DNA from 4 places in the Bacillus sp. Hm123 genome. Region 3 is predicted to be linked to each of the others. Evidence: predicted binding sites of a transcription regulator. Region 3 holds the regulator's gene; each other region holds the start of a gene.
What was found. Region 3 encodes Rex, which represses fermentation and respiration genes when NADH is low (regulators of the CRP and FNR family bind a similar motif). Its sites were predicted from a motif close to TTGTGAAATATTTCACAA; they were not measured.
Positions count from the first base shown of each region.

Region 1: ACSVDJ_RS18315 (L-lactate dehydrogenase) is a predicted target of Rex. The motif match lies at 1,991-2,008, and genes of this name have one in related genera.
Region 2: ACSVDJ_RS10355 (cytochrome c oxidase subunit 2A) is a predicted target of Rex. The motif match lies at 1,760-1,777, and genes of this name have one in related genera.
Region 4: ACSVDJ_RS13390 (poly(R)-hydroxyalkanoic acid synthase subunit PhaE) is a predicted target of Rex. The motif match lies at 1,793-1,810, and genes of this name have one in related genera.

Region 1 is NZ_CM200277.1:3,515,003-3,518,133, reverse strand. Features, by position in the region: gene ACSVDJ_RS18320 (L-lactate permease) at 1-1,003, opposite strand, end outside; gene ACSVDJ_RS18315 (L-lactate dehydrogenase) at 1,031-1,963, opposite strand; gene ACSVDJ_RS18310 (FtsX-like permease family protein) at 2,233-3,131, opposite strand, start outside.
Region 2 is NZ_CM200277.1:2,006,666-2,009,796, reverse strand. Features, by position in the region: gene ACSVDJ_RS10365 (b(o/a)3-type cytochrome-c oxidase subunit 1) at 1-1,036, opposite strand, end outside; gene ACSVDJ_RS10360 (cytochrome c oxidase subunit II) at 1,033-1,515, opposite strand; gene ACSVDJ_RS10355 (cytochrome c oxidase subunit 2A) at 1,533-1,697, opposite strand; purine riboswitch at 1,958-2,059, shown strand; gene ACSVDJ_RS10350 (xanthine phosphoribosyltransferase) at 2,173-2,757, shown strand; gene ACSVDJ_RS10345 (nucleobase:cation symporter-2 family protein) at 2,754-3,131, shown strand, end outside.
Region 3 is NZ_CM200277.1:489,136-492,266, reverse strand. Features, by position in the region: gene ACSVDJ_RS02760 (YdiK family protein) at 1-6, shown strand, start outside; gene tatC (twin-arginine translocase subunit TatC) at 67-819, opposite strand; gene ACSVDJ_RS02750 (twin-arginine translocase TatA/TatE family subunit) at 836-1,015, opposite strand; gene ACSVDJ_RS02745 (redox-sensing transcriptional repressor Rex) at 1,065-1,724, opposite strand; gene ACSVDJ_RS02740 (ABC-F family ATP-binding cassette domain-containing protein) at 1,916-3,131, shown strand, end outside.
Region 4 is NZ_CM200277.1:2,567,574-2,570,704, reverse strand. Features, by position in the region: gene phaC (class III poly(R)-hydroxyalkanoic acid synthase subunit PhaC) at 1-288, opposite strand, end outside; gene fabG (3-oxoacyl-[acyl-carrier-protein] reductase) at 359-1,099, opposite strand; gene ACSVDJ_RS13390 (poly(R)-hydroxyalkanoic acid synthase subunit PhaE) at 1,194-1,691, opposite strand; gene phaQ (poly-beta-hydroxybutyrate-responsive repressor) at 1,961-2,383, shown strand; gene phaP (polyhydroxyalkanoic acid inclusion protein PhaP) at 2,516-3,031, shown strand.

The DNA.
Region 1 (3,131 bases), 570 kb from region 3:
CTGGAATTACAAACTTAATGATAGAATTGTGAAGGACGTTACCTTCAGCAAATAGGGTTTTAAAAGTCGCAGAGCTCCAAATTAACACATAAACCGTTAACAATAAGAATGGAGACCATGCTTTAACAACCTCGCCAATAGAGTATGTCTCAACTTTATTTTCTTTCCCATTAAGTGTGAAAATATTTTTCGGTTTCCACTTTTTAAGGAAGATAGTTAAAACTCCCATCGTGATTAAAGCTGGTATAATGTCAGCTAACTCTGGACCAACGAATACAGTCATGAATGCTTGAGTAGCTGAATAAACGATGCCTGTAACTAAAAGAGCTGGGAATATTTCTTTAATACCTTTGAACCCATCAAGAACCCAAATTAATACAAATGGAATGATGAAGTTTGTAATTGGCAAAATGAACGCACTGATCTTAGATACATCCATTGCTGTGACACCTTCTAGACCGAATGTATCAATAATACCTACAGGAATACCGATCGCTCCAAACGCACCAGCAGCCGCATTAGCAATTAAGCAAAGCATCGCTGCTTGTAACGGTTGAAAGCCTAATGAAATTAATAATACGGCACAAATGGCAATCGGAACACCGAAGCCAGCAGCCCCTTCAAGAAAGGCACTTAAGCAAAAGCCGATTAATAAAAGCTGAAGGCGTTGATCTTGTGTAATACTAGCAATACTTCCACGCAAAGTGTCAAATAGCCCAGATTTCACTGAGATTTTGTATAACCAAACAGCCATGACAATGATATATCCAATCGGGAAAATACCTTGAATCAATCCTTGAATCACACTACCGACCGATTCACCTGCTGGTAATTTAAATATGAAAAATGTAATTGCGAAGGTAACGGCTAAATTAAGTAGTGCTGCATTCAGTCCTTTCATTTTAAACACGGTTAAACATAAAAGGAACAAGATGATTGGCACCGCAGCAACCAGTGCTGAGATACCAAGATGATTAAATGGATCAAAAGTTTCTACTAACATAGTTAAGACTCCTCTTCGTCAATCAAATTATGTCCAAATCTGTGCTTGAATCTCTTTCAATGTTTTCACGGAGCCATCGAATTGAGCCTTTTCCTGTTCATTTAACGAGAGTTCTAAGACGGTTTTTGCACCGGTTCTATTTAAAACAGTAGGTACTCCGATGTATACATCATGATGTCCATATTCACCCTCTAAAAGTGAACCAACTGGTAAGGTGATCTGATGATCTTGCAAGATGGCTTTCGTTATTTTCGCTAATCCCATCGCAATTCCATAGTAAGTGGCACCTTTTGCTTCAATAATTTTATAGGCTGCGTCACGTACTTGAATGGAGATTTCTGCTTTTCTTTCATCCGTTAACTTTGGTGCGACTGGGATACTGGAAATATTGGCTGAGCTCCAAACGGGTAGTTGTGAATCGCCATGCTCACCGATAATATAGGCGTGCACACTTGTAGGTGCAGTATTGAACTCTTGACCTAATAAAGAGCGGAAGCGGGCTGAATCCAATACGGTTCCTGAACCAATAACTCTCTCTTTCGGCAGACCAGAGTATTTCCATGTGGCGTAAGCTAAAATGTCTACGGGGTTAGTAGCAACTAAAAAGATGCCATTAAATCCAGAATCCATCACTTGGCCGACAATTGATTCAAAAATCTTTACATTCTTCTGGACGAGATCTAATCTAGTTTCCCCTGGTTTTTGCGCTGCTCCTGCACAAATGACGACGATTGCAGCATCCTTACAATCTTCATACGAACCAAAAGTGATACTCATTGGACTAGGCGCGTACACAACTCCGTGATCCAAATCCATGACATCGCCTTTCGTCTTTCCTTCGTTTAAATCAATAAGAACGAGCTCACTACTAATTCCTTGATTCATTAAAGCAAATGCATAACTTGAGCCGACAGCACCTGTTCCAATTAACACCACTTTATTTCCTAATGTCATTTCCAAAGAAAATTCCCTCCAATTAAATCAGATTGGTGAAACATTTCAGAAACCGACATAAAAAATACCACATTTTCGGATTTTTTTCTAGTCCATTTTGTGAAAAAAATTTTACAAGTTTAGTTTGTCATATTTATAAGGAAGAAATTCGTCCAATAATTATCATTTTTATTATGTAGAGAATATGATTCAGCAATTAAAGGTCAGCCACAACTAAAATAGACTCATCATCACTTTTGGTGATGATGAGTCTATTTTACTATAATAAAGTGTGATTACAATGCTTCTTTAATTACTTTTTTGTAGTAAAGCACGGATAATAGGCCGAAGATGGAGTATAGGCCAGTGTAGATGACCATGACAATGATCATCGGCGTCCAAACTTCGGTACCGAATAGGAACCAACCGGATTGGACGGCAAAGTAGCTGTGTAGTAAGCCGACGACTAATGGGATACCAAAATTAAAGAGCTGTTTAATTTGGATTCCTTTTAATAGATCGCCTTGTGTGTAGCCGAGTTTTCTTAAGATCGTGTAATTGCTTCTCTCTTCTTCGCTCTCATCCATTTGCTTAAAGTACAGAATACAGCCAGAGGTGATGAGGAACGTAAGGCCTAAGAAGCCGACGATAAACATGGCAAGTCCCATAGTTGATTTCTGTTGCGAGGCCATTTCTAGTTGAGAATGATTGCTTCCTTGTTCACTAGAAGAGAATGTCTCGAACAGATCGTTTGCTTTCTTAATGTTTTCTTTATCTTTAATATCAATGCCGATGTAAATGGATGATTCCATTTGGATGGTTGGATCAAGATCCTTCTTTAAGCGTTCAAAAATTGTGTCGTCAACGATAAGGGTAGGTAAACCACCAGCAGTGAAATAAAAGGATGCCACAAAATCCTCATTTAACCCGATATAATTTTGAGTAATGACATTATTTTTTCCTTTTAATCCAATCTTTCCATCATCTTTTAAAGGCATGAACTTCTTAAATAAGTCGTTATAGCCAGTGAACATCGCTTCATCTGCCGATAGATCGATGTCTTTTATTGCTTTGTCACTGATGACTGGAAGCTGGGAGTTTTCAAGGTCCATATTTTCATTATCTGTTTTTGAAGCTAGTATTTGGGCGATATCTGCATGGGCTTGAACGATCTCCATTTTGTGTTCACTATATG
Region 2 (3,131 bases), 1.5 Mb from region 3:
AAGCGACCATTCCGATAAATGGAACGACAAAGCGCGCATCTTTCCAAGGAAGCATTTTAAACCAGTCAAATAACCCTTTCGCATCACGAGAACGACCGTATAACTCAAATGTCGCAAATAAGCTAAACGCTGTCATTAACGATGGAATAACGACCATCATCGTTAATACGACCTGAAGGAATTTCCAGAATGGGCTAATTCCGGGCTCTGTTAACTGATGGTGAAAACCGACCGGCACAGAGAATAATAAGAATAAGATAAAGGACAGTCTTGCTAGGGAGTCAGAGAAGATTTTTCCGCCGACGATTTTCGGAATGATGACATACCAACACATATATGCTGGAAGTAACCAGAAGTAAACGAGCGGATGTCCGAAATACCAGAATAGTGTACGGCTAATGAGTACGTCTACACGATCGACTAAGCCTAAAGACCAAGGAAGTAATTGGAAGATAACTTCTGTTGCTACACCGATTGTTGCCACGAACCAGAGAACGATATTGATGACAGCCATAAACGTAAAGAGCGGTCCAGGTTGGCCAGGGTTTTCTTTGCGCCAAGAGATGTATTTCGCTACTTGTGCAAATCCAACTAACCAGCTACCAACAACAACGAATGTTAATCCAAGATAGAAAATCCAGTGAGCTTTTAATGGGGCATAAAATGTATAAAGAACAGTTGCTTCATTTAATAGAATCATAGTTGCAGCCATCGTTGTACCGATTAACATCACCCAAAAGCCAATCCATCCTGTTAGACGTTGCTTGTTAGATAATGTACCAGCTGTACGACTGACACCTGCTGTTTGAAAGCCAAGAATAAAGAAAGTAGTTAAAACGAGTCCGAGTAATACACCATGTGTCGTTAATACTTGATAATAGCCGATATTTAATGGTAACTCAAAGCGTCCAGAGCGAACTAATACTTGAAGTAAACCAGCAAGCCCTCCGAGAGCAAGAGCTGCGAACGCAACATACATATGAGCCATTGCTAATTTAGCATCGCGGCGATCGACTTTTGTCAATGGGTTTTTCATTGTTCTTCCACCACCTTAAACATCGATTTCATTGTGTGGTGACCAGTACCACAGTATTCATTACAAACAACGAGATATTCGCCAGCTTTATCAAAAGTTGTGACTAATTCGTTCACGTGACCTGGAACAAGCATCATGTTAATATTCGTGCCAGCTACTTCAAAACCATGCACGACATCTTTTGTTGTCGCAATCACTTTTACTGTTGAACCTACTGGAATTTCGACTTCACCGGGATCATAAAAGAATGCGGATGCAAGTACGACTAATTCGTAATCCCAATCTTTTCCTTCCACTTTCGTTAAGCCTGGTTGATCAAACGGCTTAATTTGTTCTACTTTTTCATGATTGATAACAGCATTCGCACTAGGAGGTTGATGACCTTGATGGAAAGCGCTAATTCCTAAAATAACAAGAAAGACGACTAAAGATGCAATCCCAAAGGTTAACCACCATTTTTCATAACGATGAAGATGCATAATTTATAACTCCTCTCCTAATTGCGTTCTAAGAAAATGGAAAAAACGATAAGCCAAGTGATGACAAGAAATATTCCTATGCCAAATACAGCGTACAACGTACCTTTCAACGATGAAGAATCTTCTGGATTTACTTTCACTTCTGTCATTTCTTTCGTTTCAAGCTTTGCCACGGATCTCACTCCTTCTTCTCCTATCGAATATCTTTCGTTACCATCATCATAAGAGTGGGAATGGATTTCTTCTGTGAGAATTATCACAAAACAGAAGTGGATTTGTGAAATAAATGTGAAGAATGTATGAAGGATATGTAAAGAAAAGGTCAAATGAATGAGGAGTAGGAATGGAAAAAAAGTTCATTTTACGAATAATTTTTATGAAAAAACTCTTAATGTTCGTAAATAAACTTGAATTTCTTTGTTTTGCTGATATAATGTGAATACATTAAAAAATATCATTCGCTCATATAATCGCGGGGATAGGGCCTGCAAGTTTCTACCGGATGACCGTAAATCGTCTGACTATGAGTGAGCAGTGGCTGTATGAATGCAGCGAAAGAACCCAGAGGGCATTGCTTCACTCTTTTTTTGAGGAATGTAATGATCTTTGGGCTTTTTTATGCCCCAAAGATCAACTATTGTTGAGGGGGAAATAGAGATGGATCGTTTAAAACAAAAAATTATCGAAGAAGGCAAAGTGCTTTCAAATGAAGTATTAAAAGTAGATGCCTTTTTAAATCACCAAATTGACCCAGTATTAATGAAAGAAATGGGACAAGAATTTGCTCGCTTATTTGCAGAAGAGGGCATTACGAAAATTTTAACGATTGAATCTAGTGGGATTGCGCCAAGTGTGATGGCTGGACTAGAGATGGGTGTACCGGTGATCTTTGCTAGAAAGCGTCAATCGTTGACGTTAACAGAAGGATTATTAACAGCGGATGTGTATTCATTTACGAAGCAACAATCGAATCGCATTGCGGTTTCTAGTGCCTTTTTAAATAAAGAAGATCGCGTCTTGATTATTGATGATTTTCTAGCGAACGGACAAGCGGCTTTAGGATTATTAAACATTGCCGAGCAAGCGGGTGTGCATGTGGCTGGTATTGGAATTGTCATTGAGAAGTCGTTCCAAGATGGAAGAAAGCTACTAGAAGAAAAGAATGTCCGCGTGGAGTCGCTTGCTCGTGTACAATCGCTTGAAAATGGCGAAGTGACCTTTGTCGAGGAGGCTCGCGTATGAAAACATCGGTGCTAAAAACCGCTTCACTAGGCTTGCAGCATGTATTAGCGATGTATGCGGGAGCGGTCATTGTTCCATTGATTGTTGGTGGAGCATTAGGATTAACAGCGGAGCAGCTCACATATTTAGTAGCGATTGATATTTTCATGTGCGGGATCGCGACCTTTTTACAAGTGTGGAAGGGACGTTTCTTAGGAATAGGCTTGCCAGTGGTGCTAGGCTGTACCTTCACCGCTGTTGGTCCGATGATTGCCATCGGCGGCTCGTTCGGTATTTCTGCCGTATATGGAGCGATTATTGCTTCAGGTATTTTTGTTTTACTCGTATCTTCTTTCTTTAGTAAATTTGTTCGTTTCTTTCCGCCTGTAGTGACA
Region 3 (3,131 bases):
AAATAAGGCTGTTCCATACAGGGATGGTCCTCTCATTCAGAGGACTTGCCCTTTGGACAGCCTTTTTTATTCTTGTTCTACATTCTCTGCTTCAATTTCTGCTGCTATCGCTTTTCTATAACCAATTTTCGAAATCCAAATACTTACTTCATACAAGATGAACAGTGGCACAGTCACCATCATATGCGACATAATATCTGGTGGCGTAATAAGTGCAGCAATAACTAGTAAGACGAAATAGGCATATCGACGAATTTGCGCCAAAAACATCGGGGTGATGATGCCGAGCCTCGTTAAAAACAAGGTGACAACAGGCAATTGAAACAGAAAACCGAATGGAATCGTAATTTGAAACAAAAATTGAAAATACTCATTAATGCCAATCACTTGCTCAATATTTAATTTCCCTGATAAATTCATCATGAAATGAATAATGTACGGAAATAAAATAAAATAAGCAAATGACAATCCCCCTAGAAAAAGCAACACCGATACCGGAATGTAACTAAGTGTCACTCTTCTCTCTTTCTCTAATAATCCCGGGCTAACAAATGCCCAAAGCTGAAAGAGGATCATTGGTGACGTTATAATAATGGCTAGCACAAAAGCCATTTGAAAATAAATCTTTAATGGGTCGGTTACCCGAAAAGCGTTCATCGTTAATTCCTTCGCCTCATCGGCCTGCTGTAAATAACGAATAATTGGTTCTGCTAGAAATAGGCTGGCGATCATAGCAAAGAAGAAGAAAACGACTACTATAATGAGCCGTTTTCGCAATTCGCCAATGTGTTCATATACCGTCATGTCTTGTCGACTCATGATCATTCATCCTTCATTACTGGGGATCTTTTTTGTCTGCTGGCTTGTCGTCATCGTCTGCCAGCCCTTTTGTTGCATGTTTAAATTCCTTTAATGTATCTCCAGCTGCCCGTCCAAGTTCAGGAAGCTTCTTCGGTCCAAAAATCAATAGTGCTACGACAGCAATTAATATAATACTGCCTATACCCATTGTCATCCGTACACCACCCCCTCCCCTTCATCATACCCGATTTTTCAATATTTTTCTATTCCGGCTTTTCTTCTGTTACTTCTGGATAATGCTTTAAAAAATAGACTAATGACTGTAGTTCGACCGCAAGATCAATGTAATGTACTCGAATCGACGACGGAACCGTTAATCGTGCAGGTGTAAAGTTTAACAGTCCTTTAATGTTAGAGGCAGCCAGTCGATCAGTAATGCCTTGAGCCGCCTGAGAGGGCACAGTCAAAATAGCCACCTGGACCGCTGCTTCCTTCAACTTCTCCTCTAAATCATCTAAATGATAAATGGGAACATCTCCAATAATGGTCCCCACTTTATCGTGAGCTACATCAAAGGCCATTTGGATTTTCGTATTATTATTTTTCATGAAATTATAATTCAAAAAAGCCGTCCCTAAATTCCCTACACCAATTAACGCTACGTTGGTCACTTCATCTTGGTCTAATGTTTTCCGAAAGAAAGATAGCAAATAGCTGACATTGTAACCGTACCCTTTCTTTCCAAGTGCTCCGAAATAAGAAAAGTCCCGACGAATTGTTGCTGAGTCCACTTTAACAGCCTCACTTAATTCTGCCGAAGAAACTCTTTGCTTTCCAGAAGAGTGTAAATTTTGGATGAAACGGTAGTACAACGGCAGACGCTTCGCTGTTGCCTGCGGAATTTTCGTTGAATCTTGATTCATTTATCATACCCCCACAACTACAACTAACTTACTTGTTAACGCTTCCATTATTTTTCCCTTACGTGTTATGATACAATAATTTACGTTTTTTGTCCTATACCTTTGTCTACCTTTTCACAATTAAGAGAAACAAACTTACAACATTGCTCCTACTAGTAGAATGGGATACACTGAAAATAGAGGTGAAAAAGATGATTTTGTTACAAGTTCAACAGCTATCGAAGTATTTCGGAGCTGAACTGATCCTATCAAATATAAAATTAGAAGTACAAACGAAGGATCGAATTGCCCTCGTTGGCCGCAATGGTGCAGGGAAATCGACTCTTTTAAAAATAATTGCTGGCCATCTTTCGTATGACTCCGGAGAAATTATGAAGCCAAAGGGTGTGACGATCGGTTACTTAGCCCAAAATACCGGCTTAGAATCTGACCTATCCATTTGGGAGGAAATGCTGTCAGTCTTTGCTCATTTGCAAGAGATGGAACAGACGATTCGCCGTCTCGAAGCGCAAATGTCGAATCCTGACGTATATGAAAATGAAGCCACTTACAATAAAGTTATGAGTGAATACGATGTGCTACAAAATAAATTTAAAGAGCTAGGCGGCTATCAATTTGAAGCGGATATCCGTTCGATTTTGCACGGGTTAAACTTTCACGACTTTGATTACTCCACGAAAATATCGACATTAAGCGGCGGACAAAAAACACGGCTTGCATTAGGAAAGCTACTGTTAACGAAGCCGGATATTTTAATACTCGATGAGCCGACGAACCATTTAGACATTCAAACACTTTCTTGGCTTGAACAATATTTACAAAACTACAGCGGCGCGATTTTAATCGTCTCGCATGACCGTTACTTCCTCGACAAAGTGGTCACACAAGTATACGAAGTATCTCGCCATAAAGTGAAGAAATTTCATGGAAACTACAGCAAATATTTAGTTCAAAAAGCGGAACAGTATGAAAAAGAAATGAAAATGTTTGAAAAGCAGCAAGAGCAAGTCGCGAAGCTTGAAGATTTTATTCAGCGCAATATTGCCCGTGCATCGACAACAAAACGAGCACAAAGCCGAAGAAAACAATTACAGCGGATGGAATTAATGAACCGCCCAGATGGAGATGAGAAATCGGCCAGCTTTTTGTTTACGATTGAAAAGCAAAGCGGGAATGAAGTGTTAAAAGTCAATGATTTATCTATCGGTTATGAAGAGAAAACGATCGCTCCCCACTTAACGACACTCGTTTCCAGAGAAGACAGCATCGCACTCGTTGGACCGAATGGAGCTGGGAAATCGACCCTCTTGAAAACTGTCGTCAATAAACTTCCGGTGTTAGCAGGTGCATTTACACTCGGAACGAATGTCTCTATCGGCTATTACGATCAAGAGCAAGCAGAATTAA
Region 4 (3,131 bases), 1.5 Mb from region 3:
GTCATGGCCCTGATCCGTTAAATATTCGATTAAGCTACTGCCGGGCGTTAAGTCTAATATATATGGCTTATTAATCAGCGCATAAATCATTAATAGCGGCACTTTATTTGTCTTTTCTTTTGCCGGTTGGTAACGGTATAGCTTGGCTTTATTTTTTGTCCAAATGACTTCTTTAGGTGTTAGACCGACTTGTGGTTCCGGTTCTTTTGTTAACACCTCGGATACTCGTTTAAAGCGATAATAGCTTTTTTGGATATTTTCCGGTAACGTATTAACCCAAGCTTCCATTTCTTTCGTCGTAGCGTACACGATCGCATTCCCCCTTTTTAAATGTTACAAGCAAACGATTTTGCTTTGATTACATATATGCGCCACCGTTTACGTTGATGCATTGACCTGTAATGTAATCGCTGTTTGCGAGGAATAGAACCGCTTCTGCTACTTCGGAAGTTTTCCCTAAGCGTTTCATAGGAATCTTTGACACGATTTGCTCTAGAATATTATCTGGAATGGCTGCAGACATTTCCGTTTCGATATAGCCAGGGCAAATCGCATTCACTGTAATTCCATTTTTAGCTGTTTCTAAAGCTAAAGATTTAGTAAAGCCGATCATTCCTGCTTTTGAAGCAGAGTAGTTTGTTTGACCGAAGGCGCCTGCTTGTCCAACGATGGAGCTAATGTTAATAATGCGACCATATTTTTGCTCAAGCATTGTATGGATAACAGCAGACGTTGTGTGATAAATGCTATTTAAATTGATGTTAATAACATCGTACCACTCTTCTTCACTAAGCTTTTTGAATGAACGATCTTTTGTAATTCCAGCATTATTGACAAGAATGTCAATTTTGCCAAATTGCTTTTTCGTTTCTTCAATTAATTGTTGAGATTCTTCTAAGCTTGCAACGTTTGCTTTGAAAGCTACTGCTGACCCGCCAAAGCCTTCAATATCTTCTACGACAGCTTTAGCTGCATCTGAACTTGAGTTATAGTTAATGACAACATTAGCCCCTTTTTTTGCTAGTTCTTTCGCGATTGTAGCACCGATTCCGCGAGAGCCGCCTGTTACAATAACAACTTTCCCTTTTAAACTTAACAAATCTTCATTCTTTTGGATGAGTTCCTTTTCAATGATTGCCATTTATATACACTCCTTATGTAGGTTTTTAGAAGATAACGTGTGATTAAGCGCTTTATTTCTTTTGTTGTGAAGCGGGTGGTGTTGTTTTTGGTGGAGCCGCTTCCGTTGAAGCAGAAGTTTTTTCCGGTTGCTCCGGTGCAGTTGCTGCTTCCTCTACTTGCTGCAATGCTTTTAAAACTCGATCCATCTTTTTATCTAGTCTAGCCACCGTTGTTTTTAATTTGCTAATTTCAGCTAAAGTAGGGCTGTTTAAAAGTTCATCTTCCACTTTTTGATCCAGCTCTTCTACTTTTTCTTCTACATTAATAATTAAAGAGGCTACGCTAGAAATTTCTTCACGAGTTGGCATATTCATTTGCTTTAAATATGCATCTGTTGTCTTTTGGATGAGTTCCTGAAATTGCAAATAAGCGTTTTGCGTTTGGCCCATCCATTCAGCATAAGCCTCTTGCTGCATCGTTTCGTGGAGAACATCATTCCAACTAGCTTCTGTTTTTTCGTAAAAACTTTTCCACACAGTAAATGGGTCTGGCAATGTTTGTTGGGTCATTACGCGTTAACTCCTTTTAATTTTTTGTTTTTTGAAAATCTTAAAACTATTGCTATATATTTAGGATAATACACATGAGCCATCTTTTGTTCCAAAAAAAAACGTGAAATTCTACTCATAATCCCATAATTCTGACAATATTTTTTACAGATGTTGTCGATTTAGATGGGTTTTGTCAATATTTGTAGGTAATGAAACGCTTGACTTAAAATGCATATAGGTGTAAATTACACATATAAGCAATATTAAAGATATAGTAGGTGATAGCGATGGTTGCCAACCGACGTAGCTCTAAAGAAGATAAAGACGGGAAAAAAAATGTAGCAGGCGCACCGAAAAATTTTATGGTTCCTGTCCTTTTGCTTCTTTTACGAGATTGGAATGCCCACGGATATGAATTAATGCAAAAACTTATTCAATTTGGGTTTCATTCCATTGATCAAGGGAATTTTTATAGAACATTGAGGCAATTGGAAAAGGATGAGTTTGTCACTTCTGAGTGGGATACATCATCAGGAGGCCCTGCTAAGCGAATTTATTCGATTACATCGGCAGGGGAGCAATATTTACAGATGTGGGCCGCTTCACTAGAGCAGTATCAAAAAATGCTTGATCAGTTTTTCAATGTATACAGCCAGTTTTTTATGCCACCAGGATTCACAACGAATAAAGACGATCAATCGAAAAAATAGACGAGACCTCTTCAGTGCAGACAGCATAATTTTTGTAAAGCTTTGCAATTGACAAAGGAATAATTTGGCGATTGTATAAGTTTTTATATAAGGTCTACTTGACCTTAATTCAATTAAATGGAGGGCTTTAAAGTGACAAATAAAAAAGAAACAAACAAGTCTATTGACGTAATCGATGTGTTTTGGGACGGTTGGTTTAATGGATTTAAGACATTCTACTCTTCTCAAGATGGATTAGAGCAAAGAACATTACAAGTGTTTGAAAGACAAAAGGATTGGATCAATTCTAGTCGTGCGCAAATCTCTAAGTTAGAAGAAAACTCTAAAAAGTTGTCTTCAGAATGGAAGACGGGTATGATGAACTCTTCCTGGAATCAACAAGAACTTGGTGGCAAAAACTTAGCTGAATGGGTGGATCAGTTAGAGGAAATTAGCTATACGACTCAAGAACTAGCAATGAGTCCAGGGAAAGCTTCTGTTGAAATGCTATCTAAATCTCAAGCTCATTTAGAAGAAACATATAAAAATGCACTTGAAGCACAGCAGCAAAACCGTGCGGAAGTATTAAAAGCTTGTGAGGATTTAATTAATCAATTGAAGCAAACACAAAAAGGAATGCTTCAATCATTTGAATTAATCGCGAAGTAATAAATGATGATTGGGCCAACTCAGGATGACTGAGTTGGCTTTTTGGCTTTCTCTTTGACAATTTCAAAAGGATCATAGAGAATAAAAAGACAAGAAGCAG